Regions from separate parts of the Bacillus aerius genome, predicted to be linked through region 1. Evidence: riboswitches for the same ligand, from Rfam matches in the RefSeq annotation. Region 1 holds a riboswitch; each other region holds the start of a gene.
The links. Region 1 has a riboswitch for thiamine pyrophosphate ahead of tenA (thiaminase II). Riboswitches for the same ligand answer to the same signal wherever they lie in the genome.

Region 2: another riboswitch for thiamine pyrophosphate. It lies ahead of thiT (energy-coupled thiamine transporter ThiT); the one in region 1 lies ahead of tenA (thiaminase II).
Region 3: another riboswitch for thiamine pyrophosphate. It lies ahead of tenA (thiaminase II); the one in region 1 lies ahead of tenA (thiaminase II).

The regions. Positions count from the first base shown of each region.
Region 1 is NZ_JARYHO010000001.1:1,151,440-1,159,261, reverse strand. Features, by position in the region: gene M2353_RS05875 (thiazole biosynthesis adenylyltransferase ThiF) at 1-74, opposite strand, end outside; gene M2353_RS05870 (thiazole synthase) at 71-838, opposite strand; gene thiS (sulfur carrier protein ThiS) at 843-1,046, opposite strand; gene thiO (glycine oxidase ThiO) at 1,043-2,155, opposite strand; gene tenI (thiazole tautomerase TenI) at 2,139-2,756, opposite strand; gene tenA (thiaminase II) at 2,731-3,441, opposite strand; TPP riboswitch at 3,520-3,629, opposite strand; gene M2353_RS05845 (monovalent cation:proton antiporter family protein) at 3,683-5,530, opposite strand; gene prpE (bis(5'-nucleosyl)-tetraphosphatase PrpE) at 5,691-6,434, shown strand; gene M2353_RS05835 (RluA family pseudouridine synthase) at 6,475-7,368, opposite strand; gene M2353_RS05830 (NAD kinase) at 7,386-7,822, opposite strand, start outside.
Region 2 is NZ_JARYHO010000001.1:2,793,572-2,801,393, forward strand. Features, by position in the region: rRNA gene M2353_RS14490 (23S ribosomal RNA) at 1-1,759, opposite strand, end outside; rRNA gene M2353_RS14495 (16S ribosomal RNA) at 1,942-3,490, opposite strand; TPP riboswitch at 3,927-4,029, shown strand; gene thiT (energy-coupled thiamine transporter ThiT) at 4,127-4,702, shown strand; gene M2353_RS14505 (GNAT family N-acetyltransferase) at 4,943-5,497, opposite strand; gene M2353_RS14510 (DUF1232 domain-containing protein) at 5,668-6,306, shown strand; partial or broken gene rodA (rod shape-determining protein RodA) at 6,321-7,475, shown strand; gene ftsW (putative lipid II flippase FtsW) at 7,481-7,822, shown strand, end outside.
Region 3 is NZ_JARYHO010000001.1:3,601,766-3,609,587, reverse strand. Features, by position in the region: gene M2353_RS18740 (immune inhibitor A domain-containing protein) at 1-497, shown strand, start outside; gene M2353_RS18735 (ORF6C domain-containing protein) at 705-968, shown strand; gene M2353_RS18730 (DUF1304 domain-containing protein) at 965-1,336, shown strand; partial or broken gene M2353_RS18725 (hypothetical protein) at 1,480-1,674, opposite strand; gene M2353_RS18720 (type 1 glutamine amidotransferase domain-containing protein) at 1,899-2,555, shown strand; gene M2353_RS18715 (hypothetical protein) at 2,696-3,823, shown strand; TPP riboswitch at 3,880-3,983, shown strand; gene tenA (thiaminase II) at 4,071-4,757, shown strand; gene M2353_RS18705 (ECF transporter S component) at 4,754-5,353, shown strand; gene M2353_RS18700 (ABC transporter ATP-binding protein) at 5,328-6,926, shown strand; gene M2353_RS18695 (energy-coupling factor transporter transmembrane component T family protein) at 6,916-7,650, shown strand; gene M2353_RS18690 (methyl-accepting chemotaxis protein) at 7,800-7,822, shown strand, end outside.

The DNA.
Region 1 (7,822 bases):
GAGGCATGTAGCCGTTTTTGTCCTTCTGTTCCAATCGGCCTAAAAAGCTCTTGGCGTGAATAACGTGTGCTCAAAATGCTGGCATTCCTTCCTGCGGACTGCTGGCTGTTCCATAGTTTTTGAGTGGAATACGGCCTGCCTCGAAACCGAGTCTTCCAGATTCAATCGCCAGCTTCATCGCTTTAGCCATTTTCACAGGGTCCTTTGCGCCAGACACGGCTGTATTCAGTAATACAGCATCAGCGCCCAATTCCATCGCATAAGCAGCATCCTTCGGAGAACCTACACCCGCATCAATAATAACTGGCACCTTTGCCTGTTCGATAATAAACGATAGATTCAGAGGGTTGAGCAATCCTTGACCTGATCCAATTGGAGAAGCACCTGGCATAATGGCATGAACACCAAGTTCTTCTAATTTCCTTGCCAGCACCACATCATCTGATGTATATGGCAGCACGATAAAACCTTCTTCTAATAGCATTTCAGATGCTTTTAACGTTTCGACTGGATCTGGCAGAAGAGACCTTGAGCAGCCAATGACTTCTACTTTGATCATGTCACACAGTCCAGAAGCCTTCGCTAAGCGAGCAATACGAACTGCCTCTTCTGCTGTACTTGCACCAGCTGTATTCGGAAGCAGCGTATATTTAGATAAATCCAGCTGTTCCAAAAAATTAGGCTGAGTTGCTTCGAAAATGTTCATTCTTCGCACAGCAAAGGTCAAAATTTCAGCTTCTGATACGTTGACCGCCTCTTTTTGAACTTCAAATGATGGATACTTTCCTGTCCCTAGTAATAGTCTTGATGTAAATGTTTTTCCGCCAATGCGCAGCATGTTGTCATCCTCCTCCTACAAAGTGAACGATTTCAATCGTGTCATTTGGTTGAATTTTTACCTGTTGAAAGGCTTCTTTATCTATAATTTCTTGGTTCTTTTCAACGATCACCACTCGGTTTTCAAGTTGATACGCTGATAGCAGATCAAAAATCGTGCCATTTTCCTTATCGAAATCAACCATTCTTCCATTCAATTGAATTTTCATACGAACAATGCCTCCTTTCGCCCAATACGAAACGCATGAAGCCATTCCTTGTGAACAGACTCGCCCGCTATTAAGCCGCGAATGATTTCCCCCGTAATTGGCGCAAGTAAAATGCCATTTCGGTAATGTCCCGTTGCAAAAAGAATACGCTCGTCTTCTGGATGTTTTCCGATATAGGGGTGCCGGTCGCTTGTCGCTGGCCGTAGACCTGCCCAGCATTGATCAATCGGCATCTCTCGAATAGAAGGCATGAGCTGAGATGCTTTGTGAATAACTGCTTCAATACCGCCAAGTGTCGGAACGGCCTGCCAGTCATTCGGTATCATCGTTGCACCAATCACTAGCTTACCGCTATCCCTTTGAACGATATAACAATGATCATGATAGATGGTGTGTGCAAGCGCTGGACCGTTATTCCAAACAGACACGCATTCTCCTTTTACAGGATAGAGAGAGTGTGATAACCCCAGTTCTTCTAAAAAACGGCCTGACCATACACCACTTGCTACAGTCAGATGATCACATGTGAAGATGCCTTTAGCTGTACTGACTGTCAAAGTTTCTTTTCCCCTCTTCACATCGATAACGGGGGTAAACTCCTTCACATCCGCTCCGTGCCGAACAGCCGCCTGCCAAAAAGCCCTGCACACCGCATATGGCTCGACATGGACATCATCTGCTATCAATCCTGCTCCTACGATGTCATCTGCAATTTGAGGCATACGTTCTTTTACGCCGCTTGCTTCAAGCCATTCAAATGTGGGCAAATGCTGCATCCGGCAAAGCGCTCGTTTTTCTTGTTCTGTAAAAGCCACCTTCATAATCCCGCCCACTGATGTCTGAATATCAATGCCCGATTCATGCTGAAGGTCGACCGTTAATTTTTCATATAAAGCCTGACTTTGTCTGCCTACTTGAAAGAAAATATCCTCATCACCTTCTCCTTCAGCATGTGCACCCAGCATGCCAGCAGCCGCACTCGTCGTTTGCTTCCCGATCTCATTTGCCTCAAATAAGACAATCTGCTTTCCTGCTTTTGCAAGGTGATAAGCGATCGACATCCCTATGATTCCACCACCAATGATTGCAACATCATAATGCTTGTTCATAAGGATTCTCCTTTCGCTTTTTAGAAAATGTTTGCGCCATTTTGCGCGGCTGAGGATGAGCAAAAATTCCCGACATGACGGCTATTCCCTTTAAATCAACATGCATCAATTCTGGCAGTCGTTCTGGTGTGATTCCACCAATGACAACGACTGGAATGGACAGCTCAGAAGTCATTTCCTCCACAACCTTTATGCCTCTCGCCTGAAGTCCGGGTTTGCATGCGGTATCATACACATGCCCAAACATGACATACTCTGCCCCGTTCTTCTCTGCTGCTTTGGCTTCTTCTATCGAATGAACCGATACCCCCGCATGGAGATGAGGAAATTTTTGTCTTAATTCCTTTGGCGAAAAGCTGTGTCCTGGAAGATGAACCTGGTGAATATTGGTCAGCAGCGCAACGTCAACTCGGTCATTTATAATCAGCTTTTCTTTCGGAACACCTTCTGCTAGGAGTTGTTTCACGAGGTGAACCAGCTCACCTGCTGCCTTCGATCGTTCACGAATATGAATAAAGTCTACTTCAGACGCAATGTCTTTTATTTGCTTGATGAGCTCCCTGACAGGAAGCGTATCATTTGTCACTGCATGGAGTTCCATTTGCACCAACCCCATCTAAGCATGCTGTCTGCCACATTTCTTTTTCATACGCCATCTCCCAGAAATGGTATTCGTAATAGCTCGAAATCACGAAATTTTCTTTCATATTAGCCCGCACATGTTCTGGCGCTTTTTCTGCAAGTTCATCAAAACGGTTCACCTGTTCAAAAACAAGCTCTTTAAACCAATCCCCGCCATATGTCAAAATCCATTCTTGATAAATCGGATGGTCAGGCGTTGTTTGTTTCAGTTTTTCTCCTACCTCATAATAAAGCCAGTAGCACGGCAATAATGCGGCTAAAATTTCTTCAAAACGACCGCTTTTCACAGATCGGTACATATGCGAGGTATATGCATAAGCAGTTGGAGAAGGTTTAAAGTTTGCCAGCGCTTCATCAGAGATCTGGAGCAGTTCTGTGAACTTTCTATGCAGTGATAGCTCTGCTTCATACGTACCCTGCGCATGATATGCCATTCTGCCTGTCGTATGTAAGTCCTCACTAATAGCGGCTCCATACGATTGTACTTTTGCAAAATGAGTTAAATAGTACGAATCCTGCATCACATAATAAGTGAAACGATCGAGTGAAAGTGTGCCATCACCAATCCCTTTCACAAAAGGGTGTGTAAAGCTCCCATTCCACCATCTAGCTGCTGCTTCTTTACATTCGTTCGAAAATGTCATGTTCCTCTCCTCCTGTTTTTCCATATAAAAAAACCACTTTCCGCGTGGAAAGTGGTTTGGAATTTGTAAAAAGCATAGTCAAACACCGCACCACTTCCCTACGCAGGTATGAACCTGTTCAGGTAATGAGGGTCTAAAAGTCTACACTTTTATCTCAGCCCTTTTAAAGGACTCCCCTAGTGGATCAAACATATATTGTTGTACCTCTATCTTAATCAGGATTTGTTCATCGGTCAAGGGTTCATTGCAACTCTAATTGGGCTCTAAGTCCTGCCACATACTCCCGGGAGCCAGACACAAGCACGCGGTCACCGCTTCTAAGCGTCGTATCCCCATGCGGTACTAAGCTGTCAATTCCTCTAAAAATACGGACAAACACCAAATCGCCGGTAAAAGGAAATTCCCTCAGCATGACATTATGATACCGATGATTGTTCATTTGAATTTGATACAAAGAAGAATCCTCATTTGTTAACAAGCGAATCGCATCAGGTGCTTCAATCAATGCCCTCAGCACCGTTTTAGATGATAAGAAGTTAGAAAAGGTATCGATCCCTGCTTCCTTTAAAGTCAGCTCGGCTTCCGCTTTGTTAACACTTGCAATGACTTGTTTAGACCCTTCTTCTTTTGCAAATAAAGCAATTTCCTTATTTTTCGTTTCACTGCCTGTAGCCACAACGAGTACATCCTCTTGACCGATGCCAGCCTGCCTGAGCGTATCATCGTCATATTGTTCAATCGCTTCAACTTCAAAGATGGAGTCAGCAAGCAAGGCTTCTTTATTTTCCTGAAAGACGTGTAAAATACGGATGTCATATTCATCCTGATGCAAATCAAGCGTCACAGGTAACGTCAGCTGATTCGCTCCAATAAACGTCACACGCTTTTTATGATTGGTTTCACGTTCTTGTTTAAATAACGCCTTAAACCAAACAGGCGTTAAAACACTCGTGAGCACAGCGACTAGAATAAGGGCTCCTGACATTTTATGATCAATGACACCAAGCCGCTCACCAATCGTTGCAGCAGCAATAACTAGGGATAACGTCGAGGTTAATAAAAAACCAGAACCGATGACTTTTTTCATGTCATACCATTTTTTTAAATAAAGAATCGGAACGAGTTTACTAAGCAATAATGCGATAAACAGTAGCGGAATCATGATCATGATGGTTGGATCTTTAAAGAGTGACCATATATTCAGGTCCACACCGACCATCACAAAAAAGATCGGAATTAAAAATCCATAGCCAAACGAGTCCAGCTGCTGTACGAGCTCTTTATTAGGCGAAAGAAGAGACACAAGCACACCTGCTAAAAAAGCCCCAAGAATATTTTCAGCACCGAGTGATTCAGATAAGGCAACTAAGACTATAATGAGAGTAAAGATGGCTCTTGTCCCAATTTGCACCGTTCCTTTTGACATGGACTGAAAAATGGACTTTGTCTTAAATACCCGGCCAAATAAATAAAGAAGAATACCTGCCGCAAATAATAATAAGAGCAACCACATGTTCCCTGTTCCATCGCCATAAATGGAGGAAAACACAGCAAGTAAAATCATTGTCACCAAATCAGCAATGACGGCTACAAGCAAAATGATTTGACCAATATTCGTCTGCATCAACTTTTCCTCTTTTAAGGTAGGAACTACCACACCCAATGAGATGGTGGAAATAATAAGCGTCATTAAAAAGGCATTTTGAATAAATCCTGCAAGGACAAACGCATAAGACAGGATAAAGGACATACAAAATACGCCAACAAAAATAATGGTCGCTGTTTTAAATGTATTCGGTTCTTTTAAACCATTTGGCAGTTCTCGCGCTTTCTTCTTTGATTCAAAAGAAGAAAAATCTATTTCAAGTCCACTTAAAAACATAAGAAAAATAAAACCTAGCATGGATAACGTATCTAGCCATGCGTCGTGTTCAACAACTAGTTGAAGACCGCTTTTTCCAATGATGAGCCCCATGATGATTTCAGCGACAACGACCGGGATGGTCAGCTTAAATCGGTGCAATAAAATGGGGGTGAAAAAGGCTACAATAATAACGACAACGAGTGATGAAACAGATGTATGCTCCATTGGCTAAAGCCTCCTAACATTCATGTTTAATTTTTAAGTTTTACGTTAAAGCATTGATTCTAACAATTGCCCAAATGAAATGAAAGCCATTCGTTATATTTTCTAAAATTCAAACTTCTTTATATCCGATAAATGGATGAAAAAATCAGGAGGAACCTTTATGAAATTCGATATCATCGGCGATATCCACGGCTGCTACGAAGAGCTGCTTACCCTCATACACAAACTAGGATACGAACTCAAACATGGACTACCTGTCCACCCTGATAAGAGAACACTGGCCCTTGTTGGTGATTTAACAGACCGCGGCCCTCGATCAGTTGCCGTCATGCAATTTGTCATACACGCCTATTCTAAGGGCGCAATCCGCTATGTGCCTGGCAACCATTGTTTTAAGCTGTATCGCTATTTGAAAGGAAATCCCGTAAAATTACTGCATGGCATTGAAACAACGGTGAACGAAATCAAAAACCTGCCGCATGATGAACAAACCATTTTATCACGTGAATTTAAACATTTATTTGAAAAGGCACCGCTTTATGATGTACTGATTCCGAATGAACTGATCATTGCACACGCAGCGATGAAGGAAAAGGATATTGGCAAAAAACCGAACAAACAGATGAGGTCTTATCTATTATTTGGAGCAGTCACCGGAGAAACATGGCCAGACGGTCGACCTGTCAGGAAGGACTGGGCAAAGGAATATCACGGAAAACCATGGATTGTGTACGGGCATACACCCGTAAAAGAACCAAGATTCATCGGTAGAACGGTTAACATTGATACAGGCTGCGTCTTTGGCCACAAGCTCTCTGCCCTTAGATATCCAGAGCTTGAGACAGTATCTGTTCCTTCATCTATGCCATATGACGATTCAAGATTTCAGCATTTCACGCAATAAAAAACCCGGTCCACCATGACAGGTGTCCGGGTTTACTTGTTTACTGAAGCAATAATGTCATATCATCCGGTAAAGGAGCCGAAAAGGTCATGGACTCCCCTGTTATCGGATGCGGAAAAACAAGGGTTTCACTATGAAGTGCCTGCCTGCCTATTCTCTCGCTTGTTCCACCATATAGTGTATCTCCAACAAGCGGATGACCAAGGAATTGCATGTGAACACGAATTTGATGAGTTCTTCCCGTTTCAAGGGTAAGGGACACATCAGACATATCTAAATGAGTATGTACCGCCCGCACCGTATAATGTGTTACGGCTTCCTGACCAGATTCATCCACCATTCGTTCAATAATGCTGTCCCCTTTTCGAGCAATTTTTGCTTTAATTGTTCCTTCCTTTTGCGTGATCATGCCATGTGTAATGGCTCTATACGTTCGCTTGACTTCCCCTTTTTTCTGCGCCTTTGATAAAAGGCTGTGTGCAAAGCGATGTTTAGCGACTAACATGACACCAGAAGTATCACGATCAAGACGGTTCACCAAGTGGACAGTCAGCCGAACGGACTGCTCAGCATAATGGTGAAGCACCCCATTTGCAATACTATACTCAGGGTGCTCTCGAGAAGGAATCGATGGGATATACGGCTTTTTATTCAGCACAAGCACGTGCTCGTCCTCAAATAAAATATCAAGCGGAATGGCCGCAGGTTTTAGCCCTTCACTCACTTTTTCCTCGGGAAATAAAATGGTGAGCCTGTCTCCCTCGCGCAGCTCATATCTCACGGTCACATGCTCTCCATTAATCAGAAGGTCACCGCCATCAAATTTAATATCTGTCAGCATTCGTTTTGAAATGCCAAGATCGATTAAGTAGTCCTTCAGCAGCCTGCCTTCTTCTTTGGCTGATATGGTTTTGTTTATCTTAAAGTATTCCAGCGAGAACAACCTCTTTCTTATTCTCCTTTGCCGATAAAGGAATCTTGCACCCTTTTCCAAAACGGAAATGGTCTAAATCGGGCAAACCGGACATTCTCGTCTGCCACTCGGCATTGAATGGATTTCACATCTTTATGCAGCAGCGACAAATGATCTATCGTCACCTGAAAATCCACATCATTAATCGGTTTGATCACACACGTATGGTGGTCGGGCAAAATGAGCGGCGAACCGACCGTTCTAAACACTCTGTTGTTGATTGAAGCCATTTCTGCCAGCTGGATCGCCCTAATGGATGGGTGAATAATAGCCCCGCCAAGTGCCTTATTATAGGCTGTACTGCCAGATGGTGTAGACAAACAAAGGCCGTCTCCTCTGAATGTTTCAAAAAGCTGACCCCTAATCTCAACATCTGCCACAAGTGTACCTTCCATACTTTTAATCGTACATTCAT
Region 2 (7,822 bases), 1.6 Mb from region 1:
AGAAGCACCCCTTCTCCCGAAGTTACGGGGTCATTTTGCCGAGTTCCTTAACGAGAGTTCTCTCGATCACCTTAGGATTCTCTCCTCGCCTACCTGTGTCGGTTTGCGGTACGGGCACCTCTCACCTCGCTAGAGGCTTTTCTTGGCAGTGTGGAATCAGGAACTTCGCTACTAAATTTCGCTCGCCATCACAGCTCAGCCTTCACGGGAAACGGATTTGCCTATTTCCCAGCCTAACTGCTTGGACGCGGATATCCAATACCGCGCTTACCCTATCCTCCTGCGTCCCCCCATTGCTCAAATGGTGAGGAGGTGGTACAGGAATATCAACCTGTTGTCCATCGCCTACGCCTTTCGGCCTCGGCTTAGGTCCCGACTAACCCTGAGCGGACGAGCCTTCCTCAGGAAACCTTAGGCATTCGGTGGACGGGATTCTCACCCGTCTTTCGCTACTCATACCGGCATTCTCACTTCTAAGCGCTCCACCAGTCCTTCCGGTCTGACTTCACTGCACTTAGAACGCTCTCCTACCACTGTTCGTAAGAACAGTCCGCAGCTTCGGTGATACGTTTAGCCCCGGTACATTTTCGGCGCAGAGTCACTCGACCAGTGAGCTATTACGCACTCTTTAAATGGTGGCTGCTTCTAAGCCAACATCCTGGTTGTCTAAGCAACTCCACATCCTTTTCCACTTAACGTATACTTTGGGACCTTAGCTGGCGGTCTGGGCTGTTTCCCTTTCGACTACGGATCTTATCACTCGCAGTCTGACTCCCAAGGATAAGTCATCGGCATTCGGAGTTTGACTGAATTCGGTAACCCGGTAGGGGCCCCTAGTCCAATCAGTGCTCTACCTCCGAGACTCTTACCTTGAGGCTAGCCCTAAAGCTATTTCGGAGAGAACCAGCTATCTCCAGGTTCGATTGGCATTTCACCCCTACCCACACCTCATCCCCGCACTTTTCAACGTGCGTGGGTTCGGGCCTCCATTCAGTGTTACCTGAACTTCACCCTGGACATGGGTAGATCACCTGGTTTCGGGTCTACGACCACGTACTCATGCGCCCTATTCAGACTCGCTTTCGCTGCGGCTCCGCATCTTCTGCTTAACCTTGCACGGGATCGTAACTCGCCGGTTCATTCTACAAAAGGCACGCCATCACCCGTTAACGGGCTCTGACTACTTGTAGGCACACGGTTTCAGGATCTATTTCACTCCCCTTCCGGGGTGCTTTTCACCTTTCCCTCACGGTACTGGTTCACTATCGGTCACTAGGGAGTATTTAGCCTTGGGAGATGGTCCTCCCGGATTCCGACGGAATTTCACGTGTTCCGCCGTACTCAGGATCCACTCTGGAGAGAACAACATTTCAGTTACAGGGCTGTTACCTTCTTTGGCGGGCCTTTCCAGACCTCTTCGCTTATATCGTTCCTTTGTAACTCCGTATAGAGTGTCCTACAACCCCAAGAGGCAAGCCTCTTGGTTTGGGCTGTTCCCGTTTCGCTCGCCGCTACTCAGGGAATCGCATTTGCTTTCTCTTCCTCCGGGTACTTAGATGTTTCAGTTCCCCGGGTATGCCTTCTCATACTCTATGTATTCAAGTATGGATACTACTCCATTACGAGCAGTGGGTTTCCCCATTCGGAAATCTCCGGATCAAAGCTTGCTTACAGCTCCCCGAAGCATATCGGTGTTCGTCCCGTCCTTCATCGGCTCCTAGTGCCAAGGCATCCACCGTGCGCCCTTTCTAACTTAACCATTTCTTACTTTAGAAAGAATCACTATGTGTGATGAACTTTGCATTGCATTCAATGTGAATGTATTACTTATTGTTATCTAGTTTTCAAAGAACAATCCTGTCTCGCTAGAGACATGTTTGAAGGAATGATCCTTCAAAACTAAACAAGACGAAAAACGTACGCTGCTCCATATATCCTTAGAAAGGAGGTGATCCAGCCGCACCTTCCGATACGGCTACCTTGTTACGACTTCACCCCAATCATCTGCCCCACCTTCGGCGGCTGGCTCCATAAAGGTTACCTCACCGACTTCGGGTGTTGCAAACTCTCGTGGTGTGACGGGCGGTGTGTACAAGGCCCGGGAACGTATTCACCGCGGCATGCTGATCCGCGATTACTAGCGATTCCAGCTTCACGCAGTCGAGTTGCAGACTGCGATCCGAACTGAGAACAGATTTGTGGGATTGGCTAAACCTTGCGGTCTCGCAGCCCTTTGTTCTGTCCATTGTAGCACGTGTGTAGCCCAGGTCATAAGGGGCATGATGATTTGACGTCATCCCCACCTTCCTCCGGTTTGTCACCGGCAGTCACCTTAGAGTGCCCAACTAAATGCTGGCAACTAAGATCAAGGGTTGCGCTCGTTGCGGGACTTAACCCAACATCTCACGACACGAGCTGACGACAACCATGCACCACCTGTCACTCTGTCCCCGAAGGGAAAGCCCTATCTCTAGGGTTGTCAGAGGATGTCAAGACCTGGTAAGGTTCTTCGCGTTGCTTCGAATTAAACCACATGCTCCACCGCTTGTGCGGGCCCCCGTCAATTCCTTTGAGTTTCAGTCTTGCGACCGTACTCCCCAGGCGGAGTGCTTAATGCGTTAGCTGCAGCACTAAGGGGCGGAAACCCCCTAACACTTAGCACTCATCGTTTACGGCGTGGACTACCAGGGTATCTAATCCTGTTCGCTCCCCACGCTTTCGCTCCTCAGCGTCAGTTACAGACCAGAGAGTCGCCTTCGCCACTGGTGTTCCTCCACATCTCTACGCATTTCACCGCTACACGTGGAATTCCACTCTCCTCTTCTGCACTCAAGTTTCCCAGTTTCCAATGACCCTCCCCGGTTGAGCCGGGGGCTTTCACATCAGACTTAAGAAACCGCCTGCGAGCCCTTTACGCCCAATAATTCCGGACAACGCTTGCCACCTACGTATTACCGCGGCTGCTGGCACGTAGTTAGCCGTGGCTTTCTGGTTAGGTACCGTCAAGGTGCAAGCAGTTACTCTTGCACTTGTTCTTCCCTAACAACAGAGCTTTACGATCCGAAAACCTTCATCACTCACGCGGCGTTGCTCCGTCAGACTTTCGTCCATTGCGGAAGATTCCCTACTGCTGCCTCCCGTAGGAGTCTGGGCCGTGTCTCAGTCCCAGTGTGGCCGATCACCCTCTCAGGTCGGCTACGCATCGTCGCCTTGGTGAGCCGTTACCTCACCAACTAGCTAATGCGCCGCGGGTCCATCTGTAAGTGACAGCCGAAACCGTCTTTCATCCTTGAACCATGCGGTTCAAGGAACTATCCGGTATTAGCTCCGGTTTCCCGGAGTTATCCCAGTCTTACAGGCAGGTTACCCACGTGTTACTCACCCGTCCGCCGCTAACATCCGGGAGCAAGCTCCCTTCTGTCCGCTCGACTTGCATGTATTAGGCACGCCGCCAGCGTTCGTCCTGAGCCAGGATCAAACTCTCCGAGGTATGCAGGATGCATATCACACATGCGTTGCTACACGATGTAGCGAACTTAGCATGTGATCATTTCCTGCCTCGCCAGTTTGACTGACTACCTATGATGTATCATAGGATTTTTTTATAAAAACTCGAATTAACAGGTACGTTTTGTCTTGTTTAGTTTTCAAAGATCATCTTCATTTTCGCTCAGAGGCGACTTTATTAATATAACATTCTATCAAGATGAAGTCAACAACTTTTTTCTTGAATGTTATTTCTCAACCGCGCTGTTTCAGCGGCGAATACAAATATAACACCTTTTAAAAGAAGAAACAAGTACTTTTTCTAAATAATTTATTTTTCTTGATCTCTTCCTATATATTCGTACAAAAAGGGCTTAACTCCGTAATTCACTATTGTTGATCCTGTAGGTCTTTAGTATATTTATAATAGATTGAAATTAAATAACCGCAGGGGGAGCTTTGTGCTGAGAGTGAACAATTCGTTGTTCTGACCCTTTGAACCTGTCAGTTAATACTGAAGTAGGAATGTGGAATCACTTGCATACATGCATTGTATTCAAGCCGATATGTTTTTCTATGAATCACATACTCATCCTGACATGGTCTCTCCTTGCACAATTCGTGAAAAGGGGATTTTTTTATGCAGCAATCAAATCAATTAGTACGACTGATGGAGATCGCCATCATGACTTCTCTTGCACTTGTTTTAGATTATTTATCAGGTCTCTTTTTAAGAATGCCGAACGGCGGGTCAATTGCACTGATCATGATTCCTGTCATTCTCATGTCCATTAGATGGGGCGTGTCTGCTGGATTTATCATCGGTGTGTTAATCGCAGGACTGCAGCTGATGAACAATCCTATTATTGCTACACCTGTACAAGGATTTCTCGATTACTTTGTCGCATCTGTTGTGATTTGTTTAAGCGGGCTATTCTCAGGATCAATTAAAAAAGCCATTCAGGATAAACAGCGAAAGAAACAATTCTTCTATATTATCCTAGCTGTATTTGTCGCCAGTTTCTTCAGACTGCTGACGTTCTTTATTTCAGGTGTAGTTTTCTTTTCTCATTATGCACCAAAAGGAACACCAGGCTGGGTGTATTCATTAGTTTATAACAGCACATATATGATTCCTTCATTTATCATTTGTAGTATTGTTCTTTGTTTACTCATCCCTAGTGCGTCTCGTTTGGTTTTTCCTCGACAAAAATAACCCAGCTGTTTCAGCGGGTTATTTTTTTATGCATAATTTGCTGCTCTATTGAATCTATTAATAGTAGAAGATTTCATGCTGGAGGTACGACAATGAATCCTTACTCCATTATGCTGTGCTGTTACATCCTCAGTCTCGCCTACTTTTTGGCAAGTTTCTATGAGGCATTAAAAATAGCAGGTGTGAAAGGAAAAGTAGAGGCTTCTCCTTTTATATCTTATATTTTACTCGCCACCCTTTTTACTTTTTTCTCTCATTATTACTGGAAGCTGACGATATAATCTGTTGAACATGATCACTTAGGACAGACAGTTCCCATCCATACCCTATTTCTTCATGGTTCTCACCAGCCAGCTCAAACTGGCTGGTGACGGCAAAACTAGGTTGAAGTTTTTGATAAAATTGCTTCGCTGAGTTTTGCTCAAATACCCAGAGCAGCATATTCTGATAGCCTTTCTCTATTAAATAATCCACACCTTTTGCAATCAAAGCCATACCCGCTCCTGATTTCTGTTTTCTCTGCAACAAATAGATGGCATAAAGCTCACCATCATATATTGAATATCTCTCATCACGCTGTTTTCCGAAGGAAGCAAAACCAAATACTCCGTCAGCATCCTCTGCGACAAACGTGCCTTCAAGCGACCTGCTTCTCCAGCTCTCTTCCCGCTCCTCTACATTCAAAGCATCTAAATACTCTTGTAAAATAATGCCGTGATAAGTCGTTTGCCAGCTCTTCACATGAATTTCGGCAATTTTAGGAATATCATTATGTACTGCATGTCTAACCTTCATCTGCACACCCCTTTTAGCCATTTTATAGTCTATGTTTCATATGATAAGTTGCTATTTTATAAAATTCAATCCTTAATGGATATTCGTTGACATTTCGTCAACACCCCTATATATTGGGTACGACTTCTTCTATTGAAGAGTTGAACTTTATGAAAAGGGGGAAGAAAGAGATGGAATTTAAAACAACTGAGCTTCGGCAGTTTTTAAAAGAACAACTGCAAATACGTTCTCTTTCATTAAGAGAACTCAGTACACAAACAGAAATTGATAAAGCCACACTGTCTAGAATCATGAACGGAAAAAGAAAACCGACTTTGAACCATTTACAGCGGCTTTCAGATGCTCTCCACATTTCTTTAGATCATCTATTGGCCACGGCTGGATTTTCAATTAAAAACGAAAGAGTTCACGGTAATACGTTCATTCAAGCCGTAGAAGAGATTGAGCGAACGCTGAAAGATCATGATGTCTATGACGGGACGTTCAGCGAGAATGAATTGAAACAGAAGTTAAATGAATATGAAACCTATAGTCAATCAGATGAGGGAAAAGAAACAATCTCAGCAAATTTTGAAAAAAAGATAGATATGATAAGCGGTGTTGGGCCATTTCTTGATCAATTGAAAAGCATGTACTGCTCGTTCATGAGCGGACGGGGGACTTCTCGAGAATTGATGTTGATGGGAGGCGCATTACTTTACTTCATTATGCCCGTTGATTTAATACCAGATTATATTTTTCCGATCGGCTATATTGATGACGCTGCAGCGGTGCAGGTCGTATTAAACCAGCTGACAAATAGGTCATAGTAGGTGACGGAGACATGAAAAAACAGAACAGCATTGACTTCGCATTATTATTCACTGTCATTTGTTTCTTTGTGATCAGCCTGCTGGCTGTGTATAGCGGATCGGGACAGTATGAAACGCAAGATATGTTTTATTTCGTCAAAAGACAAGTTTTCTGGTATATCGTCGGCTTTGGCCTTATGGCGGCAGTTGCTTACTTTGATTATGAACTGCTTGAGCGGTTATCTTTTCGATTATTTGCAGGTGGTCTCTTCCTCATCATTCTCGTTCATTTTTTTGGCACGAATCAAAATGGCTCCCAAAGATGGATCAGCTTGGGGCCCATGAAAGTGCAACCATCAGAATTTATGTAAATTTTTGTCATTCTTCTGTTAGCGGCTATTTTAAATCGATACAAACATCAGCGCTTTTCGTTTAAAGAAAGCATGATTCCTACAATGAACATCATATGCTGGACCTCTGTTCCTTTTTTCCTGATTTTAATTCAGCCAGATTTGGGGACGGCACTTGTGATCTTGTCTATCGCTTTTACACTGATGCTTGTGTCAGGTATTTCAAGTAAGATGATCGCTGCATTAATCGCTTCTTTTCTCGCGTTTCTTGCATTTTTGACCTACTTGCACAATGAACATTTTGAGCACTTTACAAAAGTGATTAAACCTCATCAGCTTGATCGCATTTATGGGTGGCTCTCCCCAGATGAATTTGATTCGACATATGGGTATCAACTGAAACAAGCAATGCTTGGCATTGGGTCAGGGCAATTATCAGGAAGCGGGTATACAAAAGGAAATCAAGTACAAGGGGGAAATATCCCTGAAGCCCATACAGATTTTATATTTGCAGTCATTGGCGAGGAGTTTGGTTTTATCGGCGCCTCCCTATTGATCTGTTTATATCTTATGATGGTCTATCGAATGATTCATGTGGCTATGCATGCGAATACCCTTTATGGGCTTTATATATGTGCTGGGGTGGTTGGGCTGATCGTCTTTCAAGTCTTCCAAAACGTTGGGATGACAGTAGGGCTAATGCCTGTGACTGGTCTTGCCCTTCCTTTTATCAGCTATGGGGGCAGTGCGCTTTTAACCAATATGATCGCCATTGGCCTTGTGTTTAGTGTCAATCTGAGGTCCTCATCCTACATGTTTGGACGTAACTGGGATTGAAGGTGATGTCATTGATTCTTTCTCACCTAAAAAAAATCGACCACATTCTTGCTGGGACGATTGTTTGTCTTTGTTTCTTCGGATTACTGATGGTGTACAGTGCGAGTTATCCTTTAGGCGAAATAAAATATGGACAGGGCAGCTACTTCTTCATGAAACAGTGGCAATGGCTTTTGATTGGGTTCTTCTTTTTCATCGCTGCGGCCCTTGTTCCATATCAAGCTTACCGTAAATGGATTCGGTGGCTTGTGATGCTGTCATTGTTATGTCTTCTCCTTGTCCTGCTTCCTGGAATCGGTGTTGTCAAAAACAATTCACAGCGATGGATTCAATTGGGCTCTCTGATC
Region 3 (7,822 bases), 2.5 Mb from region 1:
AATATGCCGCTCAGTATTATTTACTAGAATGGCGCTCTTATGCTGATGTCGATAAAGGCTTAAAGCATATCAAACGAGGAGCAAGTCTGATGAGCTATAATAACGGTTTGGTCGTGTGGTACGTCGATCAATCGTACAGTGATAACTGGGTTGGAAAACATCCAGGGAACGGCTTCCTTGGAGTCGTAGATGCAGATCAACAAGTGTTGAAATGGAGTGACGGCTCTATTGCAGCGACAGGTTTCCAAGTACATGATGCAGCATTCTCTTTGAATCCAAGCACGAAGCTGAATATTGATTATACAGCGACAACAGGCTTAACCTTAGAGGATCGCTATATCCGCCCAACGCGTACATTTAGTGATAAAAAGAACTATGTGAATCCAAATAACCCGGATGCAGGACGTGATGTGCCAACATACGGCCTATCCTTTAAAGTCGTCGGACAAAGTAAGGACCGTTCTGTTGGAAAGGTATTAATTTCTAAAAGCAACTAAACAAAAAGCCGGATTCTATCCATGAATCCGGCTTTTTGATACGTTAAGATATGGGTTTTTAGCGTATGGCTCGTCTTTGATCGAATGTTTGTTCTTTTTTATTTTGATATCCGAATGAAACCATTATATAATAGAGATTGGAAGGTTTTTCTTTCATTCAATGTTCTTTTTAGTTGTTAAAAAACCAAGAAAGGATGAGCGTTACCAATGAGTTGTGTCACTGCCAAGCAATTAAAGGTGATTCGAGGGACGATGCAGACTTTTTGCAGCCATTTAGAGTATGATGGCCACGGTAAGCTTCATATTAATACCATCATGGCTTTTATTAAAAAGGAATTTGGTGTAAGAAAAATGAAAGAAATTCCACAAAGTCGTTTTCATGAGGCGTTAGAGCTAATCCAAGACTTTGATTTATACACGGACAAAATACAAATACGAGACCGTCTATCAGAAAGGAATTCACTAAATTGAATATTTTAGCAATGATTTTAGTAGGAATTGTCGCTTTAGAGCACATTGTCATCATGTTACTAGAAATGTTTTTTATGGAATCAAAAATGGCGAAAAGATCTTTCAATCTGCCTGAACACTTACAAAAGGATCCAAATGTGAAAGTGATGTTTGCTAATCAAGGGCTATACAATGGCTTTCTAGCTGCTGGACTCATTTGGGGGCTCATTCTTGGTTCGAATACCGTAGGATATATGATTCAGCTATTTTTCGTTCTTTGTGTGTTCATCGCAGCAGTATTTGGCGGTGTGACGTCTAATAAATCGATTATCATCAAACAAGGGTTACCAGCTTTTCTTGCATTAATTGCACTTATCCTGGCTATATAATCCTATCAGAGTGATAGAAAACCTTTGCAGTTTAGGAAGGACGAGCATCGGAGCGAATTTGACATTGGTAAGCACTGAAGCACAGGACTGACACCGAATGCGAGGGTTTGTCTACACGGTAAAGCCGCCCTAGAGGGCGGCTTTTATCTTTTACGCATTCCCATCAAACGAATAATGGACGTAAGACAAAGGGCAACAGCGACAGCCAATATGATTTTTCCATACATGACGCCCGTAAGATTCATTAAAAAGACAGCCAATATGATACAGAGCGTGATGATAATCATCACAATCGAATAGGTTTTCATCTCTTTTTCCACTCCTTTTAAATTCCCTCTAGCGCAAGAGGTCTGTCAATTGTTTCTCATATTATATCATTTCATCACAATTTTACATGAAATTCCCTGTCAATAGAATGTGACAGAATGATTAGATTTGAAGTGAGGCTATATTTTTTAAAAAATCGGGTATAACATAAAGAGTTGTATCCAAGTCTGATTGCTTGATATTTAATTGTGCAAAATATAAAATAGTCACATGATAAATAGAAAGGATGATAAAGTTGAGCAAGAACGTTTTATTAGTATCAACAAGCAGCTCAGAAATGAACGGACACCCAACAGGCTTATGGCTTGAAGAATTAGCCGAGCCATTTCATATTTTTAAAGAAAATGGACTCAACGTGCAAATTGTTTCAATAAAAGGTGGAACAGTACCGATCGATAAAAATTCAATTCCTGAAGGAGTTCCAGCACAATATCAAGATGTGTATGAATTACTTCAAGACACAAAGGCACTGACCGATGTAAACCCAGCTGAGTATGATGGCATTTTCTTTGCTGGAGGACATGGCCCAATGATCGACTTTGCGTCCAATCAATTGGTTGCCGATGCGATCTTAGCGATTTCAGACAAAAATGGAGCCGTTGGGGCAGTTTGCCATGGCGTTTCTGCCTTTGTTGATGTGAAGGATCGTGATGGAAAATCATTTATCGACGGCAAGAAAATAACAGGATTCACAAATGAGGAAGAGGATGCTGTTCAGCTGACATCTAAAGTTCCATTTTTATTGGAAACAAAACTTCGAGAGCAAGGGGCAGCATTTGAAAAAGGCGATGCATTTGCGCCATTCGCTGTTGTAGACGGACAAATTATTACTGGACAAAATCCAGGATCAAGTGCAGAAACAGCACGCTTATTTGTCAAAACCATTGCATAAATCATCAAAAAAACCAGTCGTGACGCATACGGCTGGTTTTTTGTTATAAAAATTTCCTGAAAAGTCCAAAACAAGTATTAGAAAAATGGTAAAATAATCACAGGGTAAAAAACCCAAATTAGGGAAAAGGGGATGTTCCTGTGAGAGCATTTTATGTCAAAATCACCGCCGCCTTACTGTCTATTTTATTGGTCACAACAGGTTTATTTTCACCAGCAATCAAAGCAGAAGATGCACCAAAATCAAGTGAAAAAGTATCGCCACTGACTGAAAAAGCCATTCAGCAAGTGCAAGAGTCGTTTGAAAAGCAGGATAAAGGGACTGCGGTTCAACAGAAGGAAGTAAAAAAATCATTTAAAGTAGATAAGAAAAAGGGAATAAGTATTAAACGAAAAGCGGCTGCAGATGGAAAGATGCGCACGTCTGCCGTTCGCTCTATTGATGGACTAGCCATTAATCAATCGGCAGTTTTAAACGAGGAAGATCCAGTTGATTTATGGTTCTTAAGTACATCGTCCCCTCAGGCGCTCATCAGCCGGATTACCTCTCCAAATGCTGATTATTTCGTTCAGTTATTTGTTATTGATTATGAAGAAGGACAAGCTTATCCAACGGATCTGATTCAACCGGCAGGCAGTCTGCTTGCGTTAAGCAATTTACCAGCGGGGGATTATGCGTTTGGTATTACTAGCGGTGGAGACTTTGGAGACTCATATACATTACAGGTGAATGCAAAAAACCCACCAAATTTCACAGGTGCTGAATCCCTGTCATCAACATTGCAATACTTTGTTGCTTCGTATGCCAATGGGGATGTTTTCGCAAATGGTACAAAAGTGTATAACAAACAATCTAAGACCGCTGATTATAAATGGGAGCGTGTATTTTATTTCTCATATGATGGAAAATATCAACAGAGAACGCATTCTGTTGACAGTGTAAAAGTGAAAAGTATTTCGGCACCAGTATCGTACTCTGCTCCATATGCGAGTTCCTCTGAGGCCATTCTTGTCTACTTAGATGTGGAGACATTATTTATGTATCATGAATCATCGTTTGCTAGTGGGCAGTACTACCATAGCAGCTTTGTTGATACTCTCGGAAAGACAACGCCAAGGCGTTTAGACATTGATGACCTGACAAATTACGGCGATCATATTTTGGCTGTTGATTTAAAGACAGGAAAGCCAATTGATTTCTTCAGTGTCCTTAATTTCTACTATGCAGCAGGGATCGAGAAGCTGCCAACGATCAATACATTGAATTAAGATCGGCGGTTGACATCAAATCGCCACATGTGTAGAGTAAAGATAATTAAATGACAAAAGTCCACTAGGGGAGTCATGTATGACTGAGACAAGAGGAAATCTTGGACCCTTTGAACCTGATCTAGTTTGTACTAGCGGAGGGAAGTGGAGCTGGACCTTGTCTTATTCATGATTGAATCGATAAGAAGGCCGCTCCATTCGGGGTGGCTTTTTCATTTATTCAACTGAAAAAGAGGAGGCTTTTTTTATGACATTTTCAACCCAATTAAGGCAAGAAGCAGAACCATTATTTGAAGCGATTTATCAGCATCCGTTTGTGAGAGGACTCGCAGCAGGAGAACTTGAAAAGGAACAGATCATTCATTATGTCAAACAGGATGCAGAATATTTAAATGCCTTTATTAAAATTTATGCGGCAGCCATCAGCAGATGTACAGACAGAGAGGACATTACCTTTTTCCATCAACAAATGGCTTTTGTCCTTGATAGTGAGACACATCCTCATCAAAACCTTTGCCGAGTGGCAGGTGTCGCTTATGATGAACTGCAAGGTGCGTCTTTGGCGCCAAGTGCTCATCACTATATTCATCACATGCTGCAAGTCGCCGAGGAAGGGACGCTAGGAGAAATCATTGCGGTTTTGCTCCCTTGCCCTTGGACCTATTGGGAAATAGGCAAACGAATGCTTAAAGATGTTGAGCCCGACCCTGCCCATCCATTCTATGAGTGGATCACGTTTTATGGCGGGTTAACGGACTCTGTTACAGTGGAGCTTTGCAAACGGCTTGATCAGTGGGCGGAAGGAGCAAGTGAGAAGGAAAAGGAGAAAATGAAACAGCACTTCATCTTAAGCTGTCAGCTTGAGTATAAATTTTGGGACATGGCCTTTACTGTCGAAGAGTGGCCTGTCCAAATGGAGGTGCATTCTTCATGACATGGAAGATGAAAGAAGTCGTTCTTGCTGTCATTTTATCAGTGGCATGCGGAGTTATCTATTTAGGGTGGTCGACTCTTTATTTACCGATTACAGCCCTTGTCGGTCCAGCAGGAGGCAACATCATGTTCGGAATTTGGGTCATTGCCAGTCCAATCGTTGCTTACATTATCCAAAAGCCAGGCGCTGCCCTCATCGCAGAAACAGCTGCCGCTGCCGTGGAATTACTGACAGGCAGCCACTTCGGTCTTTCTGCGCTTTTGATTGGTGTATGCCAAGGACTTGGAGCAGAAATCGCCTTCGCTCTATTTGGCTATAAGCGATATCGCATGTGGACACTCATGTTGTCTGGTGCCTTTGCAGCAGTAGGGGCAATGGCATATAGCCTCATTGCCAATGGATTCGGCTATTACACGCCTCAAGTGTTACTCATGACACTTGTCACTCAAGTCATCAGCGGTATGTTACTCGGTGGTTGCTTGGCAAAGGTTGTGGTGGATGCTTTATCTAAAACGGGTGTGCTGAATCAATATGCCATCATGAAAGAAAAACGAAGTAAGGGTGACCAGCATGGATTCATTTCTCGCGTGCAGTAATCTCACTGTCCGTTTTTATGAACAGCCGAATCCCGTTCTTCATCAAGTATCTCTTTCTATTCAAAAGGGGGAAAAGGTGCTGATATTAGGACCAAGTGGAAGCGGGAAATCTACGCTGATTTCTGTGCTTGCTGGCATTATTCCAGAGCATATGGAAGCTGAAGTACAGGGAGAAGTGATGCGGCAAAGGCATACTGGTCTCATGTTTCAAGACCCAGATTCGCAGTTTTGTATGCACCGAGTCAATGAAGAAATTGCGTTTAGCTTAGAGAATCGATCTGTCCCTCGTGAACAAATGGATGACATGATTCAGCATCTCATGAAAAAGGTACAGCTGGATGTCGACCCAAATACAGATATTCATACCTTATCTGGCGGAATGAAGCAGCGGTTGGCGCTTGCTTGTTTACTAGCATTAGAGCCAGATGTCCTGTTCTTTGATGAACCGACAGCACAGCTTGACCCAGCAGGAAGAATGGAGATATTTCAATTACTTCAGCAGCTTTCGGCTGAACAGAATCAGACGATGATTTTTGTGGAGCATGTGTTAGACGGTGTCATCGAGTGGATGGATCGGGTGATCTTATTAGATCATCAAGGCCGTATCATAGCAGATGGAACGCCAAAAGACGTGATGAATACATTTGAGGGAGAAATGAAAGAGGCCGGCATCTGGCGTCCGAAAATATTTCCCGAGAAATGGTCCAATGTCTTACAAGATCCGTTTCATTCACTGAGTCAAACACTCTTGCAAACCTTTGAGGCGAGAAAAGAACGTCATGAGAAATTGTCATCAACAGATCGAGAGGTCATTATTCGCACAGATCATCTACAATTAAGCTACGGGAAAAAAAGCATTATAGATGACCTGCACCTTAATATAAAAGCAGGAGATTGGGTTGCGATCATCGGTGAAAATGGCAGCGGAAAAAGTACGTTTCTTAAACATGTCATCCGTTTAGAACCAATAAAGAAAGGTCACATTTTCTTAAAAGGAAAACACCTGAAAAAGTGGTCTGACCGAACATTATATGAAAAAGCAGGCTTTGTATTTCAAAATCCAGAACTTCAATTTATACAGGATACAGTGTTTGATGAAATCGCATTTGGTGGGAGACAGCGAAATTGGTCAGAGTCTGTGGTGCAAGAAAAAACGAATCAGCTATTGGTAGAGTTCGGCCTAGAGAAGCATAGAGATGCGCATCCTTTCACCTTAAGCTTAGGACAAAAAAGAAGATTAAGTGTTGCCACGATGCTTCTTTTTGATCAGGATGTACTCATTTTAGATGAGCCGACCTTCGGGCAGGATGAGAAAACGGCGAGGGAGTTAATCCGGCGTTTAAAAGAACGTCAACGACAAGGCACCACTATTATCATGGTCACACATGATATGGAACTCGTTGATGAGTGCGCTGATCAGGTGCTTGTTTTTCATCAAGGGGAGCATGTTTATGATGGTACGCCTTTTGATTTATTTTCTCATCAGGAACTTGTCACTTCCTGTGAGCTGAGAGTGCCGTTACATTATCGCTATATGGCTGAAAGAAAGGAAGTGATGACGATTGCAAAGTAATCACTCCTTTCTATCCACTCTAAACCCAGTCATGAAATTACTCGCCCATCTCCTTGCGATGTGCTGTCTGATGGCGATTTCTGATCCTAAAACGACGTTCATCATCTGGCTGTTTGCACTTGGAATTGGACTTGTCCTAGGCGGCTGGAATTTGAAATACCTCATCACCAGACTTGTACCTTATCTGCTCTTTTTCATTCTCGTGTTTTGGATGATCGCGGCCTTTGGCAAGGGAGATCATACAGTTTGGAAGTGGGCATGGTTTCATATCACGGAGGAGAGTTTAAGAAATGGGCTGACCATTTCTTTTAGAATGCTTGGGTTTGTGACATTTGGTCTCCTTTTTACATCAACAACTGATTTGACGGCCTTTATGATGAGCTTAATCCATCAATGCCGAATGTCACCCAAATGGGCATATGGGATGCTGGCAGGCTTCCGGTTTATCCCGTTGTTTCAAAGTGAATTGAAGCAAATGAAGGCTGCACATAAAATTAGAGGTTACAAGCAAAAAAACAGCTGGAAAGCCTTTATACGTTATGCACTCCCCCTTTTCACGCAAGGCGTACGGAAATCTGAACGACTAGCCATTGCGATGGAAGCAAGAGGCTTCACAGGGACGAGGGAGAGAACATATTATCATGTCATCAGCACTTCATGGATCGACTGCATGTATCTTTTTTTCATCGTCATCAGTGTGTTGATATGCATGTTCTTTTTTTAAAAACAGCCACATTCTCTTGATAGAATGTGGCTGTTTTATATGTCTTAGGTCATTTGGTTGATATTAGTACACATTGCAGGCTGTAATAGATCATATAAAGAACCGATAAAGAGAGTGTACTGAGAAAAAGAGAGGATGAACGTGAGCGAATGTCACAGAGAATTGATAACAT